One region of the Paenibacillus sp. 481 genome, then DNA from elsewhere that is predicted to be linked to it. Evidence: riboswitches for the same ligand, from Rfam matches in the RefSeq annotation. Region 1 holds a riboswitch; each other region holds the start of a gene.
The links. A riboswitch is a leader RNA that binds a small molecule or an ion and turns the genes downstream of it on or off. The one in region 1 is predicted to bind S-adenosylmethionine.
Positions count from the first base shown of each region.

Region 2: it holds a riboswitch for S-adenosylmethionine, as region 1 does, so the genes downstream of both, KIK04_RS16145 (methionine ABC transporter ATP-binding protein) here and KIK04_RS20760 (methionine ABC transporter ATP-binding protein) in region 1, are expected to answer to the same signal.
Region 3: it holds a riboswitch for S-adenosylmethionine, as region 1 does, so the genes downstream of both, metA (homoserine O-acetyltransferase MetA) here and KIK04_RS20760 (methionine ABC transporter ATP-binding protein) in region 1, are expected to answer to the same signal.
Region 4: it holds a riboswitch for S-adenosylmethionine, as region 1 does, so the genes downstream of both, KIK04_RS05830 (methionine ABC transporter ATP-binding protein) here and KIK04_RS20760 (methionine ABC transporter ATP-binding protein) in region 1, are expected to answer to the same signal.

Region 1 is NZ_CP075175.1:4,708,242-4,711,775, forward strand. It holds gene KIK04_RS20755 (S8 family serine peptidase) at 1-1,124, shown strand, start outside; SAM riboswitch class I at 1,207-1,317, shown strand; gene KIK04_RS20760 (methionine ABC transporter ATP-binding protein) at 1,412-2,419, shown strand; gene KIK04_RS20765 (methionine ABC transporter permease) at 2,416-3,084, shown strand; gene KIK04_RS20770 (MetQ/NlpA family ABC transporter substrate-binding protein) at 3,081-3,534, shown strand, end outside.
Region 2 is NZ_CP075175.1:3,652,647-3,656,180, reverse strand. It holds gene KIK04_RS16150 (macrolide family glycosyltransferase) at 50-1,297, shown strand; SAM riboswitch class I at 1,366-1,476, shown strand; gene KIK04_RS16145 (methionine ABC transporter ATP-binding protein) at 1,579-2,592, shown strand; gene KIK04_RS16140 (methionine ABC transporter permease) at 2,582-3,247, shown strand; gene KIK04_RS16135 (MetQ/NlpA family ABC transporter substrate-binding protein) at 3,295-3,534, shown strand, end outside.
Region 3 is NZ_CP075175.1:3,811,095-3,814,628, reverse strand. It holds gene KIK04_RS16800 (aminotransferase class I/II-fold pyridoxal phosphate-dependent enzyme) at 1-732, opposite strand, end outside; gene metA (homoserine O-acetyltransferase MetA) at 729-1,673, opposite strand; SAM riboswitch class I at 1,800-1,949, opposite strand; gene KIK04_RS24225 (hypothetical protein) at 2,159-2,293, shown strand; gene corA (magnesium/cobalt transporter CorA) at 2,409-3,344, shown strand; gene KIK04_RS16785 (HRDC domain-containing protein) at 3,500-3,534, opposite strand, start outside.
Region 4 is NZ_CP075175.1:1,368,643-1,372,176, forward strand. It holds gene KIK04_RS05825 (methionine ABC transporter permease) at 1-571, opposite strand, end outside; gene KIK04_RS05830 (methionine ABC transporter ATP-binding protein) at 571-1,602, opposite strand; gene KIK04_RS05835 (hypothetical protein) at 1,685-1,933, shown strand; SAM riboswitch class I at 1,895-2,048, opposite strand; gene KIK04_RS05840 (Cthe_2314 family HEPN domain-containing protein) at 2,125-2,838, opposite strand; gene KIK04_RS05845 (UbiD family decarboxylase) at 2,843-3,534, opposite strand, start outside.

The DNA of each region.
Region 1 (3,534 bases):
TCGTTACAGGTACATCCATCGTCTCACCTAGATCCTCAATCTCCTCCTTAGTCGGCAATCCTAACGAGTTTTACGCAACCTTATCCGGAACTTCAATGGCTACACCAGCTGTAGCAGGTGCAACCGCAATCGTTCGTGAATATTTCAATTCCGTTAAACGCATCGAACCATCCGCTGCATTAGTAAAAGCGACATTAATCAATGGCGCTAAAGATATCGGCTACGGTTGGGGCAGCCGTGAAACAGGTTGGGGACGTGTAAATCTTCAATCGTCGCTGTATCCTGAAAACGGACTTCAAGCTCAACACGTTGATCAGACTGCGGGTCTCCGTACAGGAGAGGTAAAAACGTACAAAGTTACGGTTGGAAGCGGTCAACCACTCAAAATTTCCACAGTATGGACCGATTATCAAGCTGCTGTGTCAACTTCTAAAGCGTTAGTCAATGACTTGGACTTGGAAGTAACGTCCCCAACTGGTCAAGTGTTCAAAGGCAACTGCTTTGCCAGCAACACAGCAGCCACAACGTGTGCTTCATTTGACAGAGCAAACAATGTTGAGAACGTGTATTTCAACACTGCTGGTGCAGGTACGTACACAATCAAAGTGAAAGCGTACAACGTACCACGCTTGACACAGCCATTTGCACTCGTTGTAACGGGCAGTAATGCTGCATTAACAGCAAGTGCAAACGAAGAGCCGGTAGCTGCGTTGTTGGCACCGACTAACTTATCGGTAACAGAGCAAACATACGGTTCGGTTACGTTGACTTGGAATGATCCTAATACGAATAAAGTTGTAACTTCGTATGACATTTACAACGGCAACGTATTAGCTGGAACATCAACAACCAAAACGTTCAAAGTGAATGGCTTACAAGCTGAGCAATCGTACAATTTTACGGTCAAAGTGAAAGACGCCACGCAGAATGTTTCCCCAGGAAGCACTGCTTTGACGGTGAAAGTCACTGCACAGCCAGCTGTTCCGGCATGGCAAGCGGATAAAGCTTATAACGTGAATGATATCGTTTCATTTGAGAATAAGACCTATCAAGCTCTGCAAGCACACACGTCTGCAAACGGTGGGAACCCAGTAGCAGTGCCTGCTCTCTGGACGCAAAAATAATGTTCAAAAAACGTGTCTGAAAAAAAAGATTGACATCAAAGCATACAATTCCTATTATAATACTATAATTTAATATCAATGTTTCTTATCTAGAGAGGTGGAGGGACTGGCCCTACGATACCTCGGCAGCGGTTCTATATGTTTTTTATAGAACTGTGCCAATTCCAGCAGGTGAATGCCTGACAGATAAGTGCTGAACTGATGTTATGGATGTTATGCAACATGATGTCAAGGAGCTCTTTTCGTCTAGGCGAAAAGAGCTCTATTTTTTTTCGGAGGGATGCCCGTTGATTGAGATTAAGCAAGTTTCAAAAGTGTTTACCGGAGCAACAGTTACACATGCACTGAAAGATATTCAGTTGCACATCGAGAGAGGAGACATTTTTGGTATTATTGGCTTCTCAGGAGCGGGTAAAAGTACGTTGCTGCGTTGTATTAACAAGCTAGAAGTGCCGACAGAAGGCGCTGTACTCATTAACAAAGTGGATATTGCTACTTTAAATGAGAAGGAGTTGAGGCAATGTCGTAAAAAGATTGGTATGATTTTTCAGCACTTTAATCTACTATCGGCCAAAACCGTATATGACAATGTCGCAATGCCACTTTATTTGGATGGACAGTCTAAGCAACAAGTCCAAGCGAAAGTGAAAGAGATTCTTGATTTTGTTGGTTTGACCGGTAAAGAGGATGTATATCCAGGGCAATTGTCCGGTGGGCAAAAACAGCGGGTAGGGATTGCGCGAGCGCTTGTTACCGATCCTGACATTCTGTTGTGTGACGAAGCAACATCGTCACTTGATCCTGAAACGACAGCGACGATTTTGGAGCTGCTTAAGCGAATTAATCGCAAGTATGGTATTACGATTGTTCTCATTACACACGAGATGAGTGTGATCCGAGATTTGTGTAGCAAGGTTGCCGTAATGGAAGATGGCATGATTGTTGAGCAAGGATCTGTGTATGAAGTATTTACAAATGCGGAGCATGCGGTGACGAAAAATTTCGTTAATACGGTGCTTCAGCACGATTATCCAGCGTCATACAGCAAACATTTGTTGAACCAAAAGTTATACCGCTTTATTTTTAGGGGAGACAAAACAGCCAAGCCATTACTGAGCGAAGTATCTAGACAATTTGATATACGCTTAAACATTTTATACGGCTCGATCATTGAACTACAATCGCAACCGTACGGCAATCTCATTGTTGCTTTAGAGGGTGCGGCGAGTGAGCGCGACAAAACGTTAGCGTTTATTGAGCGTGAAGGCGTAGAGATTAAGGAGGTAGCCGTATGAATTTGAGTTGGGAGCTTATATTGCCGCAATTTTGGCAGGCTTGTGAAGAAACGTTCTATACCGTACTTGGATCGCTTTTGTTTGGCTCGTTAATCGGCTTGCCGCTCGGCATTATTTTAGTCATATCGCGGCCTGGTGGGATTTGGGCGAACTATTTCGTGTTTCATGTGCTCAATATTGTGATCAATATTGCGCGTTCGGTGCCGTTTATTATTTTACTTGTTGCGATCATCCCATTGACTCGGTTGCTTACCGGAACGTCGATCGGCGTAGCGGCAGCAATTGTGCCACTGTCTATATACACGGGTCCCTATTTAGCTCGCTTAATCGAAGCTGCTCTATTGGAAGTGGACAAGGGTGTTATCGAATCTGCCCATGCGATGGGGGCGACAAAAGTGCAAATCGTGTGGCGCTTCATGATTCCTGAAGCGGTCCCGTCATTAATATTAGCGTTTACGACAGCGACGATCGGTCTGATCGGTGCAAGTGCGGCCGCCGGTGCGGTCGGCGCAGGAGGCATCGGTGATTTAGCGATCACGTATGGGTATCAACGGTTTGAAACGGAAGTCATTGTAGTTACGGTTGTCCTGCTCGTTGTGCTTGTCCAGTTGATCCAAAGCGCAGGCAACGCATTATCACGTACAATTAGGAGGAGAAGAGGATGAAGAAACGTACTATTTTTGCGGCAGTATTTGCAGCACTATTTTTGCTAAGTGTGGTAACAGGTTGTGGAAGTAAAGCGAGCAGCGACCAGCGAGTTGTGAAGGTCGGAGTTAACGGGGACGAAATTGATTTGTGGACAATTGTGCAAAAAAAGCTGGATGCTGACAACATTAAAGTAGAGCTTATCAAGTTCAACGATTATGTCCAACCGAACAAAGCGCTGCATGATGGCGAAATTGATTTGAATGTGTTTCAGACGATTACGTATATGAATCAATTTAAGCGTGATCATCAGCTTGATATTGTCGCTATCGGATCGACCGCGATTGCCCCGATGGGTGTATATTCGAAAAAACATAAGCAGCTCAGCGAAATTCCAGATGGTGCAACGATTACGATTCCGAACGACGTTACGAATTCGATTCGTGCCTTAAAGCTGCTTCAATCCGCTA
Region 2 (3,534 bases), 1.1 Mb from region 1:
TTGCTATAATATACCTGTACTGACCATAAACATGATGGAGGTGTTTAGATTGGCTCGTGCCTTACTTGTTATTACCCCTGCCGAAGGACATGTTAATCCAACACTAGGTTTAGTCAAGCAACTGATCGACAACGGTGAGGAAGTCATTTATGTGTGTGCAGAACAATATCGTGCCAAAATCGAACGTACGGGAGCACAATTTATCTCTTATCCGTTTGATATCCATTCTTTCACTGACGACCCATCCATAAAGCCCACAGAGTATCAGCACCCGTATCAATTTGCTAATTTTATGGTTCGCGGCATTATTGAGCCGATCATTCCCGAAGTGCTGAAAGTGACGCAGGACGGCTCCTATGATTATTTAATTTTTGACTCCTTAATGGGTTGGGGTGGCACTATATTAGCAGAAAAGCTTCAACTTCCAGCCGTATGCTCCATCGCTTCGTTCGCTTTTGTTGAACCTCTAGGATCAGGGGAAGAGACGCAGGAGGAAGTTGCCACAGATGACAAATATGCTGCTACAGCTACTCCTATTGATGTTGAACAACTATACGCGAGTACGATGGAAGTGGCTCAAAAATTAGCCAATCAGTTTAATCTGCCTGTTCCTACTATTGAGGAAATTACACGCCATGTTGGGCGACTGAAAATGGTTTATACAAGCCGTTATTTTCAACCACAGGTCGAACAGTTGGATGATAGCTTTAATTTTGTCGGCCCATCTGTTGTACCACGCCATGATGCACCTTCTTTCCCAATCCATCAACTTCAAGACCTACATAAACCGATCGTGTTCATTTCACTAGGGTCCATCCTGAGCCAAAATATAGATTTCTATAAACTTTGCTTTACAACATTTCGAGATATGCCGATTCAATTCGTGCTGTCATCAGGCAAATATACGGATATGGCGCCTATTGCCGATTTGATTCCTGACAACTTTATCGTGGAACCTTTTGTTCCTCAATTGGAAGTGCTACAGCGTGCAGATGTGTTTATTACACACGCCGGCATGAACAGTACGAGCGAGGCTTTGTATTATAATGTGCCCCTCGTTACAATCCCGTTAACATCCGATCAACCGCTTGTAGCAAACCGAGTTCAGGAGCTTGGAGCAGGCGTTGTCGTTGATAAAAACAAGCTCTCTCCTGAAACACTTAGAGCCGCCTTACTAGAAGTGTTGAACAACCCTTCCTATAAGCAGCAGGCCCATGTTATTGGCGAATCATTGCGCCAAGCTGGCGGCTACAAGCAAGCGGCGCATACGATTATGAGCTATTTTGCCAAAGTATAAATAAAAAATATAATTGACAAAAATATCTTTCGTGTATATGATTGGTCACAACAAAAAAATTGAATCATTTCTTATCAAGAGTGACTGAGGGAATAGGCCCGTTGACGTCCGGCAACCTTACCATAGAGTAAACGGTGCTAAATCCTACAGAATGTGTTCCACGTTCTGAAAGATAAGTCGTTCGATTACGATACGAATGAAGCCTCTTTCGGAATGTGAAAGAGGCTTTTTTATGTTTAATAGTCTTTTTACCAGACTAACAACTAGGGGGAGTGAGCGAGATGATCGAGATTCAACATCTGGTAAAGGAATACAAGACCGCAACGTCTACCGTTATTGGCGTCAATAACGTGTCGCTAACGATAAACAAAGGCGAAATCTTCGGCATTATCGGACGCAGTGGTGCAGGAAAAAGCTCTCTGCTACGCTGCATCAACTTGTTGGAAGAGCCTACGTCAGGAAAAATCATTGTCGATGGCATTGATCTAACCCGCTTAAACGGTGAAGGGCTTCGCCAAGCCCGCCTCAAAATCGGGATGATTTTTCAACATTTTCATCTGATCCGTTCCAAGACGGTCTATGAAAATATTGCGTTCGCGCTGAAAGCAAACGGAAAGTCGACTGCCGAAATTCAAGCCCGTGTGCCAGAACTGCTCAAAATGGTTGGCTTGTCTGACAAAAGTGACGTGTACCCTTCACAATTGAGTGGCGGGCAAAAACAACGCGTAGGTATCGCCCGCGCCCTAGCCAATGAACCACATGTCTTGCTGTGCGATGAAGCGACGTCGGCCCTTGATCCCGAGACGACCCAGTCCATTTTGCAGCTCTTAAAAAAAATTAATCGCGAGCTCCAGCTCACGATCGTCCTGATTACGCACGAAATGGAAGTCGTGAAAGACATTTGTGATCGGATGGCTGTGATGCAAAACGGCGATGTCATCGAAGAAGGAAATGTGTACGAGGTGTTCGCCGATCCGAAGCATCCGACGACGAAAACGTTTTTGAGCACGCTATTTCAATTCGAGCTGCCAGAGCGACTACTACAGCAGCGCAAAGGGGCCATCGTCAAAATTCATTTCGTTGCCCCGCAGGCGGAGGAAGCAGTCATTACCGATATGCTGCAATCGTTTCAAGTAAAAGGCAACATTTTGCACGGCAAGATCGATTACATACAAGACAATCCGCTTGGCATTCTTATTTTAGAGCTAATCGGAGACGACGCAGAAGTTAAGCGGGCTATCGCTTATATTGCAGAGAGAACCCACCGACTGGAGTTGATACATCATGCTCATTGATTCTCTAATTCAGCTACTGCCTGACCTGAACAAAGCTTTTTTACAGACGATTTATATGGTTGGTATTTCGCTGGCCGCCTCCTTAATCGTCGGACTTCCAATTGGTATTCTATTGTTTATTACAGATAAAGGCCTTTTCCTTGAGCATACGCCTACCAAAAATGTGCTCGGCTTTATCGTCAATCTTGTACGTTCGATTCCATTTATTATTTTGCTCGTTACGCTGTTACCTTTAACAAAGCTGATTACAGGCACTACGATTGGCCCAACAGCAGCTTCTGTGTCCTTATCCATTGCGGCAATACCCTTTTTCGCCCGCTTAGTTGAAACGGCATTGCGCGAAATCGACAAAGGCGTCATTGAAGCCGCAGTCGCAGTTGGCGCGAAGCCATGGATGATCATTAAAGACGTGCTACTCCCTGAAGCAAAGCCTGGCATTATCCAGGGCATTACGATTACGGCCATTAGCTTAGTTGCGTATTCCGCAATGGCAGGTACAGTCGGCGGCGGCGGAATTGGAGATTTAGCCATTCGCTTCGGTTATTATCGCTATGATAACACGGTGATGTTAACGACTGTCGTTGTTCTTGTCTGCTTAGTTCAATTGATTCAGTACGGCGGGGATTTCATCGCTAAGAAAGTAGATAAACGCTAAGGAAATCGGTTCCATTCACCATCACAACTAGACGGAGGTATATTCATATGAAAAAATTCGCAACGATCCTTTCCATCATTTTATCCATTGGTCTGCTCGCAGGCTGCGGCAGCAATTCGTCCCCTGCAAGCGGAACAGGCGCGGCAACCGAAGAAATCAAAGCGCTTAAAATCGGTGCCACTGCCGGACCTTACAGCGATATGGTCACAAAAGTAATTAAACCGATTATGGAGAAAAAAGGGTACACCATCGAAGTCGTTGAGTTCAGTGATTATGTACAGCCCAAT
Region 3 (3,534 bases), 900 kb from region 1:
ATAGGAATCAGACGGGCTCAACACTGCTCCGATTGAATTGTGCAAAAAGGCCATCTGTTCAGACAACTCTTTGCCTTTCGTAACAATTAGTCCAGCTAGCACGTCGTTATGCCCACCAAGATATTTGGTTGCGCTATGAATAATAATGTCGGCCCCCAATTCCAGCGGACGTTGGAAGAATGGAGTAAGCAATGTGTTGTCCACTACCGTTAGCAACCCGTGCGTCTTCGCCCACGCGGATACTTTCTCGATGTCCGTAATCATCATGAGCGGATTCGTAGGTGTTTCAATAATGACCGCCTTCGTTGACGGTGTTCGCACCGACTCCAACGCATCCATATCATTTGTATCTACATAAGAAGCAGTTATACCAAAACGGGATAAGATGCGCTCAAGCAGACGGTAAGTGCCACCGTATAAATCTAGCGACACAATCAGATGATCACCTTGACTGAACAAGGTGAATATAGTCTGCAACGCAGCCATCCCGCTGCTACACGCAAAGCCGGCATCACCGCTCTCCAAAGCAGCAGCCGCGTCTTCTAGCACCTGCCGCGTCGGGTTTTTCGTACGGATGTAATCAAATCCTGTACTTTGCCCAAGCCGTGGATGACGAAAAGCTGTTGACTGGTAGATCGGAAAATTGACTGCACCTGTGTTCGGCTCTTGAATAGAACCGATTTGAGCCAAGCGGCTCTCCAACCGATATTTTGTCTCGTCGCGCTCGATCATTGTGTGATAACCCCTTCCTTGTTAGCAGCAGCATAGTCTAATTCAAATGGCGTTTCTTGATATACGTAGTAGTTCAGCCAGTTGGAGAACAACAAATTCGCATGCGCACGCCATGTCGAAAACGGTCTTTTTGTCGGATCATTTCCCGGAAAATAATTTTTCGGCAGATCCATGGCCATTCCTTTTTCAACATCGCGGTCGTATTCCCATTGCAACGTACAGGCATCGTATTCGGAATGTCCCGTTACGAATATTTGCTTGCCATCTCTTGAAGCAACTAAATATACGCCCGATTCTTCCGATGCAGAGAGCACTTCTAACTCCGCTACCTTATCAATATCTTCTTGTCGGAATTCAGTGTGACGGGACTGTGGGACAAGAAACATTTCATCGAATCCGCGAGTTAACTGTACATTTTCTTTTTTCAGCTCGTGTGGAAACACACCGAATATTTTGTGATCCAACGAATATTTAGGCACACCGAAGTGATAATACAATCCTGCTTGAGCAGCCCAACAAATATGGAACGTGGACGTGACTTTCTTTTTCGACCATTCCATAATATGGCATAACTCACTCCAGTAGTTCACTTCTTCAAATTCCATTTGCTCTACCGGCGCTCCTGTAATAATAAGACCATCGAACCTTTGATCCTGTATATCTTCAAACGTTTTATAGAAACTGGATAAATGCTCAGCTGACGTATTTTTAGAAGTATGTGTAGCTGGATGAAGCAGCGTCACATCTACTTGCAGCGGCGTATTTCCGATTAAGCGCAACAATTGAGTCTCCGTAGTCTCTTTCGCTGGCATCAAATTCAGAATAATAATTTTTAACGGACGAATGTCTTGCTGGTAAGCACGCGTTTCATCCATCACAAATATGTTCTCCTGTGTTAAAACTTCTTTCGCCGGCAAATGATCGGGTATTTTAATCGGCATGTGACGCTCCTCCTTCGTAGGGTTCGAGTTTATTGTTAAATGATGACATTCAGGTAGGAGGTTACAAAAAAAACCTTCCCCGGCATTCGAGAAAGGTTTCGCGTTAAAAAATAAACATATGCGCCTCTCTCATCTCTCAGCAACGGGCATACCGTTCCTGCAAGAATTAGCACCGTGCGTTATGAAAATGGCTGCTTGCGCTCTATGAGCGCCGCGTCATTAACGCCGGTTGCCGGGTGTCATCGGGCTTGTCCCTCCACCTACTCTTGATAAGATTGCAACTCATATTCAATTGTAACTGCCGTGCATATGTTGCACTTGGTAATAATTTAATGCAAGTCGAGTCGCTCGTCAAGAGGAAATTCACCATCTTTTACCGTTGGCATACGTTGTAGGGAAAACCTTGAAAGCATGGAAGCGACGGATTATACTAGACAAGTGCTTATTTGCACAACCTTATTTTAATGATATGAGGTGAAGTTCGGATGGATGGCGATCCCAGACCGAGAGACGGCGTTAACGGACAACTGAATAGGATGATTCGATCACTTGCGCGTCTTGGCTGCATGGATTGCTTTATGCTGACCTATTTGCCAACCGAACATTTGGCTATAAGATAAGAGCGGACTGCGCTTAGTGCACCGACGACGTTGCAACCTCGATCGAATCGTCTACTTTGACGATGACGTCTGTTCTCGTGCTGAAACACGAATCAGACCGAAGGAGTGATTTGCAATGAAAATTCGTCTGGTCAATCAAGGCGTATTCACGCCAATTGATGACATCGAAACAACATTGAAGCCGCCAGAAGAAGGCTTTTATTGGATTGATGCAGACATCGAAGACCTTGTTGTTCTACAGCAACTCTTCTCTATTCACGACCTAGCAGTAGAGGATTGCTTGAATGAAGAAGAGCAACGCCCGAAAATTGAAATTTATGAAGGCCACTATTTTATTGTGGTAAACAGCATTCGCTTTGACGATGAAGAAATTTTTCTACGCACGTTGAACACTTTTTTAGGCAAGCATTATTTAATAACGGTAACCCAGCAAAAAATTAACGAACTGCGCACGGTCAAGCCCCTACTGTGGGAGCAAGAGGTATGTACGCCAGACCGGATGCTCTATTTGCTCATTGACTTAGTTGTCGATAACTACTTTACGGTAGCAGACCGCATCGAGGCCAAAATCGACAATCTGGAAGAAGAAATGCTCGTTAATGCTAAGAAATCGCACTTGAACGAAATTATTAGCTTGCGCAGCGAAATTTTATGGTTGAAAAAAGGGCTCGGTCCACAAAAAGAAGTGCTAACTGTGCTATATCGCAAAGATTTGCGCCTTATTGACGACGACCTGCAAAAATATTTTCGCGATATATATGAAAATGCTGTCAAAGTAACTGAAACGTTTGAAACGTTTCGCGATTTGATGGGGAACTTGCGTGAATCGTATCAATTGAGCATTGCAAATCGTGCCAACGAAATTATGCGTGTATTTACAGCGATGACGACTATTTTTATGCCACTTACGTTTATCACAGGTATTTATGGGATGAACTTTGATTATATTCCTTTTATGGATACGAAATACGGATCTGTATTTGCAATCGGCTTTATGTTTCTTCTTGGTGGGTTTATGTTTTATTTGTTCCGCAAAAAAGATTGGCTATAACGTTGTTACAACGGTTCCTATTATGCCCGCTGCTCCCTACTCATACGGGGACAGCGGGCTTTTCATAATCCTAGAAGCCATCGCTCACCTGATTGGCGTTTAACCTACCTGAACGAATCCGTTCTGTATGTATACCATTTGTACGCTATCTTCCCTTATGCAATTTTTCTGGCATCACCGCCCTGCTCGC
Region 4 (3,534 bases), 2.4 Mb from region 1:
CATAGCGGTGATAACCGTAACGAATAGCTAAGTCACCTAGGCCACCGCCACCAATAAGGCCGGACATTGCCGTATACGACACTAGTGTAACAGCTGTAATCGTCGTACCTGCAATGAGACCTGGCATCGCTTCTGGGAGTAGCACCTTACGTACAATTTGCCACGTTGTCGCACCCATCGCTTGGGCCGCTTCGATGACACCACGATCAACTTCACGCAAGGACGTTTCCACAAGTCGCGCAAAAAATGGCGCTGCCGCTAACACGAGCGGCGGAATCGTTCCTTCAACCCCGACAGAAGTACCAACGAGCATCCGTGTGAGTGGAATAATTGCAATCATCAAAATGACAAACGGGACAGAGCGCAGCACATTGACAATCAGCGATAACATGCTGTATCCAATTGTGGAAGTCGCTCCATTTCCCTTGCTCGCCAAAAACAAAATAACACCGAGTGGCAAACCAATAATGACTGTGAACAACATTGAAAATCCGAGCATAGACATCGTATCTACTGTTGCCTCAAACACTTCATCCCAATGAACTAAACTAAAATCGAGTCCGAAAAACATTATGCCAGCACCTCCACTTCAAGGCCTTTCGCTTGGAGCGACTTCATTGCCGCAACCATCGAAGCTTCTTCGCCGTCAAGTCGCACGACGAGCTGGCCATACGGTACTTCCTTCATTCGTGAAATCGTACCTTGCAAAATGGTAAAGGTGATACCCGCTGCGGTTAGCACTTGGTGCAGCACAGGTTCGTATGTCACATCACCCAAATAGTCGATTTTGACGACACGTGCATGCGCAGAAGCTTGAGCTTTAAAGGATGCCCATGGCTGCAATTCTGCATCATGACGCTCCTCCATAATGAACTCACGCGTTACAGGATGCTGTGGTTTCAAGAACACATCCACCACTTTGCCTTGCTCCACAATCTTACCTCCGTGGATAACGCCGACACGGTCGCAAATTGCTTGAATTACGTGCATTTCGTGCGTGATAAGCACGATCGTAATGCCAAATTTGCGATTAATGTCGAGCAGCAGCTCCAAAATCGAATTCGTCGTCTGCGGATCAAGCGCTGACGTCGCTTCGTCGCAGAGCAGCACCTTCGGGTCGTTCGCCAATGCACGTGCGATGCCGACGCGCTGTTTTTGACCGCCGGACAGTTGCGACGGATATTTATCACGGTGATCCTCTAAACCAACGAGGCGTAATAAGTCCTCCACCTTGGCCTTAACTTGCTCGGACGAGTTCTGCTGTAGACGCAGCGGGAATGCAATATTGTCAAACACCGTTGCCGATGACAACAAATTAAAGTGCTGAAAGATCATCCCGATCTTGCGACGCTGCTGCTGAAGCTCATTCTTGCCTAGCTTCGTTAACTCAACTCCATCTACATGGACCGTGCCTGATGTGGGTGTCTCCAATAAGTTAATGCTGCGTAGCAGTGTACTTTTACCTGCTCCCGAATGTCCAATAATGCCGTAAATTTCACCCTGCTCTACGTGCAAGCTGACTTCATTTAGGGCAAGCAAGCCGCCATCTTTTCCCTTGCCTTTACCCTGATAGGATTTGCTAATATGCTCTAATCGAATCAATTGATTCGTCACCTTCCTTGCTCTTCTAATCTCGTTGCGATTCATGTTGATGGTGTTTTACTTCTGTTGTGTTTCTTCTGTTGTGTTGCTTCTGTTGCTTGTCACGCATGTGACGCTTATATTGCTTGTTGTGCGTGATCTAGAGTACACGGTGTACGTTATTAGTTTCGGTTATGATGGAAAACGAATATACAAAACGAATATACAAAAAGCCCCCTTATGGCAGATGCCAAAAGGGGGCGACGACTTCACGGTTTCGTTTATGAATGACCAGTTGCTCGTTACTATCCCTTTCTTATCTGCCAGAACACCAACACCGTTGCTGTTCTGAAGGATTTAGCACCTGACATTTTGCAAGTATACAACAGCATTCGTTGTACTACCGGACTTGCAAAATCGGTTGCCGGGCTTCACAGGGCCTGTCCCTCCGCCACTCTCGATAAGAAAATCGATATGAAATTAAGGTGATTATAAACGTTATTTCTGAAATAATCAATCATTTTTCAAAAAACAAAATTTGGATTATTTATGAAACGGCCGCGACACGTGCAACAAATGTTCAAACACAAGAACGATGGATGCGCATACCATCGTAAGCGCATCCCGTAAATCTTGTACGTTGGCTCGGATGTCCTCCAGCTTAATTTTGTCCGTTAAGCTGCGATGACGCTGCCACAGATCATCCTGCATCTCCGCATTTAAGTGGTGCACTTCGGTGTTGCGCCGCTTGCGCAAATGCTGCAATTGCGTACTATACTGCTCTTTTAAGACCGATAGTTGTTGGTACAAGGCCTCTTGTTGACCTAACGTGCGCATTTGCCGCAGCACGGTGAAATAAGAGAAATGGTGCTTCACCTTTTCCGTTTCAAGCATCAATATATCATTCAATAATGTGCCCAGCTTATCCAGCACCGCGAAGACACGAATAAAACCGTTCTTGTAATAGTAAACATGACGATAATAATCGTCCGACTCTGCCTCATTCATTTCCACTTCATATTGCTTGTGTACCCCATCCGCATACTTGCCGGATGCGTACACACTTTGCTCCAGTTCATCTAACGATGTCTTGAGGCCGACTGTCATAATCTCGGCTTTACGCCGGATATGCTTCGGGTCGCCATCTTGAGCGATACGTGAACGAAGTTCGTCCAAGTAACCATTCATCGCTGACATTGCCTGCTTCAGCTCACCCTCATCTTGACGGGGAATTTCTCCGAATAAAACACGTAGCATCGACTCACCCCCGTCTTAGACCATTCGGAAAGTATTGTTTCCAACGTTGGTCTACAAGTTGCACGATATCTTCACGTGGGGTCAATTCGTCGGGATAGCCAGGCTTCATTCGGGCGTCAATGACGATCGGAAGCTTATAAGCCAAGTGATGCTGGCGAACTTCCGCCGCAGCATACATATCCGATGCTGGGTTAAAGCGCGTGAACACCGACCATAGAAACGGTAGCTGGGAATTGGCCACTTGTGCATCGTCTACTAAAAAAATAAGCGGCCAGTCCGTACCTTTATTCGCCAGTCGTTGCATAAGGCGCTCCGCCAACTGCGGCTCCGCCTCATAAGAGGCGCCCGCCATCGTTAAGCAGCCGCGGCAATAGATGGCAACGTCGTGTATTTCGTCCACGACTCCCTCGGTATATTCATGCGGGAGATCGCGAATAGGATCGCCGACCCCGAGCATAATCGCTTTACTGCCGTGATTCAGTTTATGTCCGGTATAATCAAGCGTATCATGTGACGTATTGTTAATTATATATAGATCAGATGACGGATCGAAACGCTCCAATACCGCCTCCAGCAACTGCGCAAAGTTCTCTAAATCGACCACTTGATCCGTCAGGAAGAGGAACTTTGTTAAACTTAGCTGCCCTTCTCCTAATAGACGGAAGCCTGACATCAGCCCCTCACGCGAATAGCTTT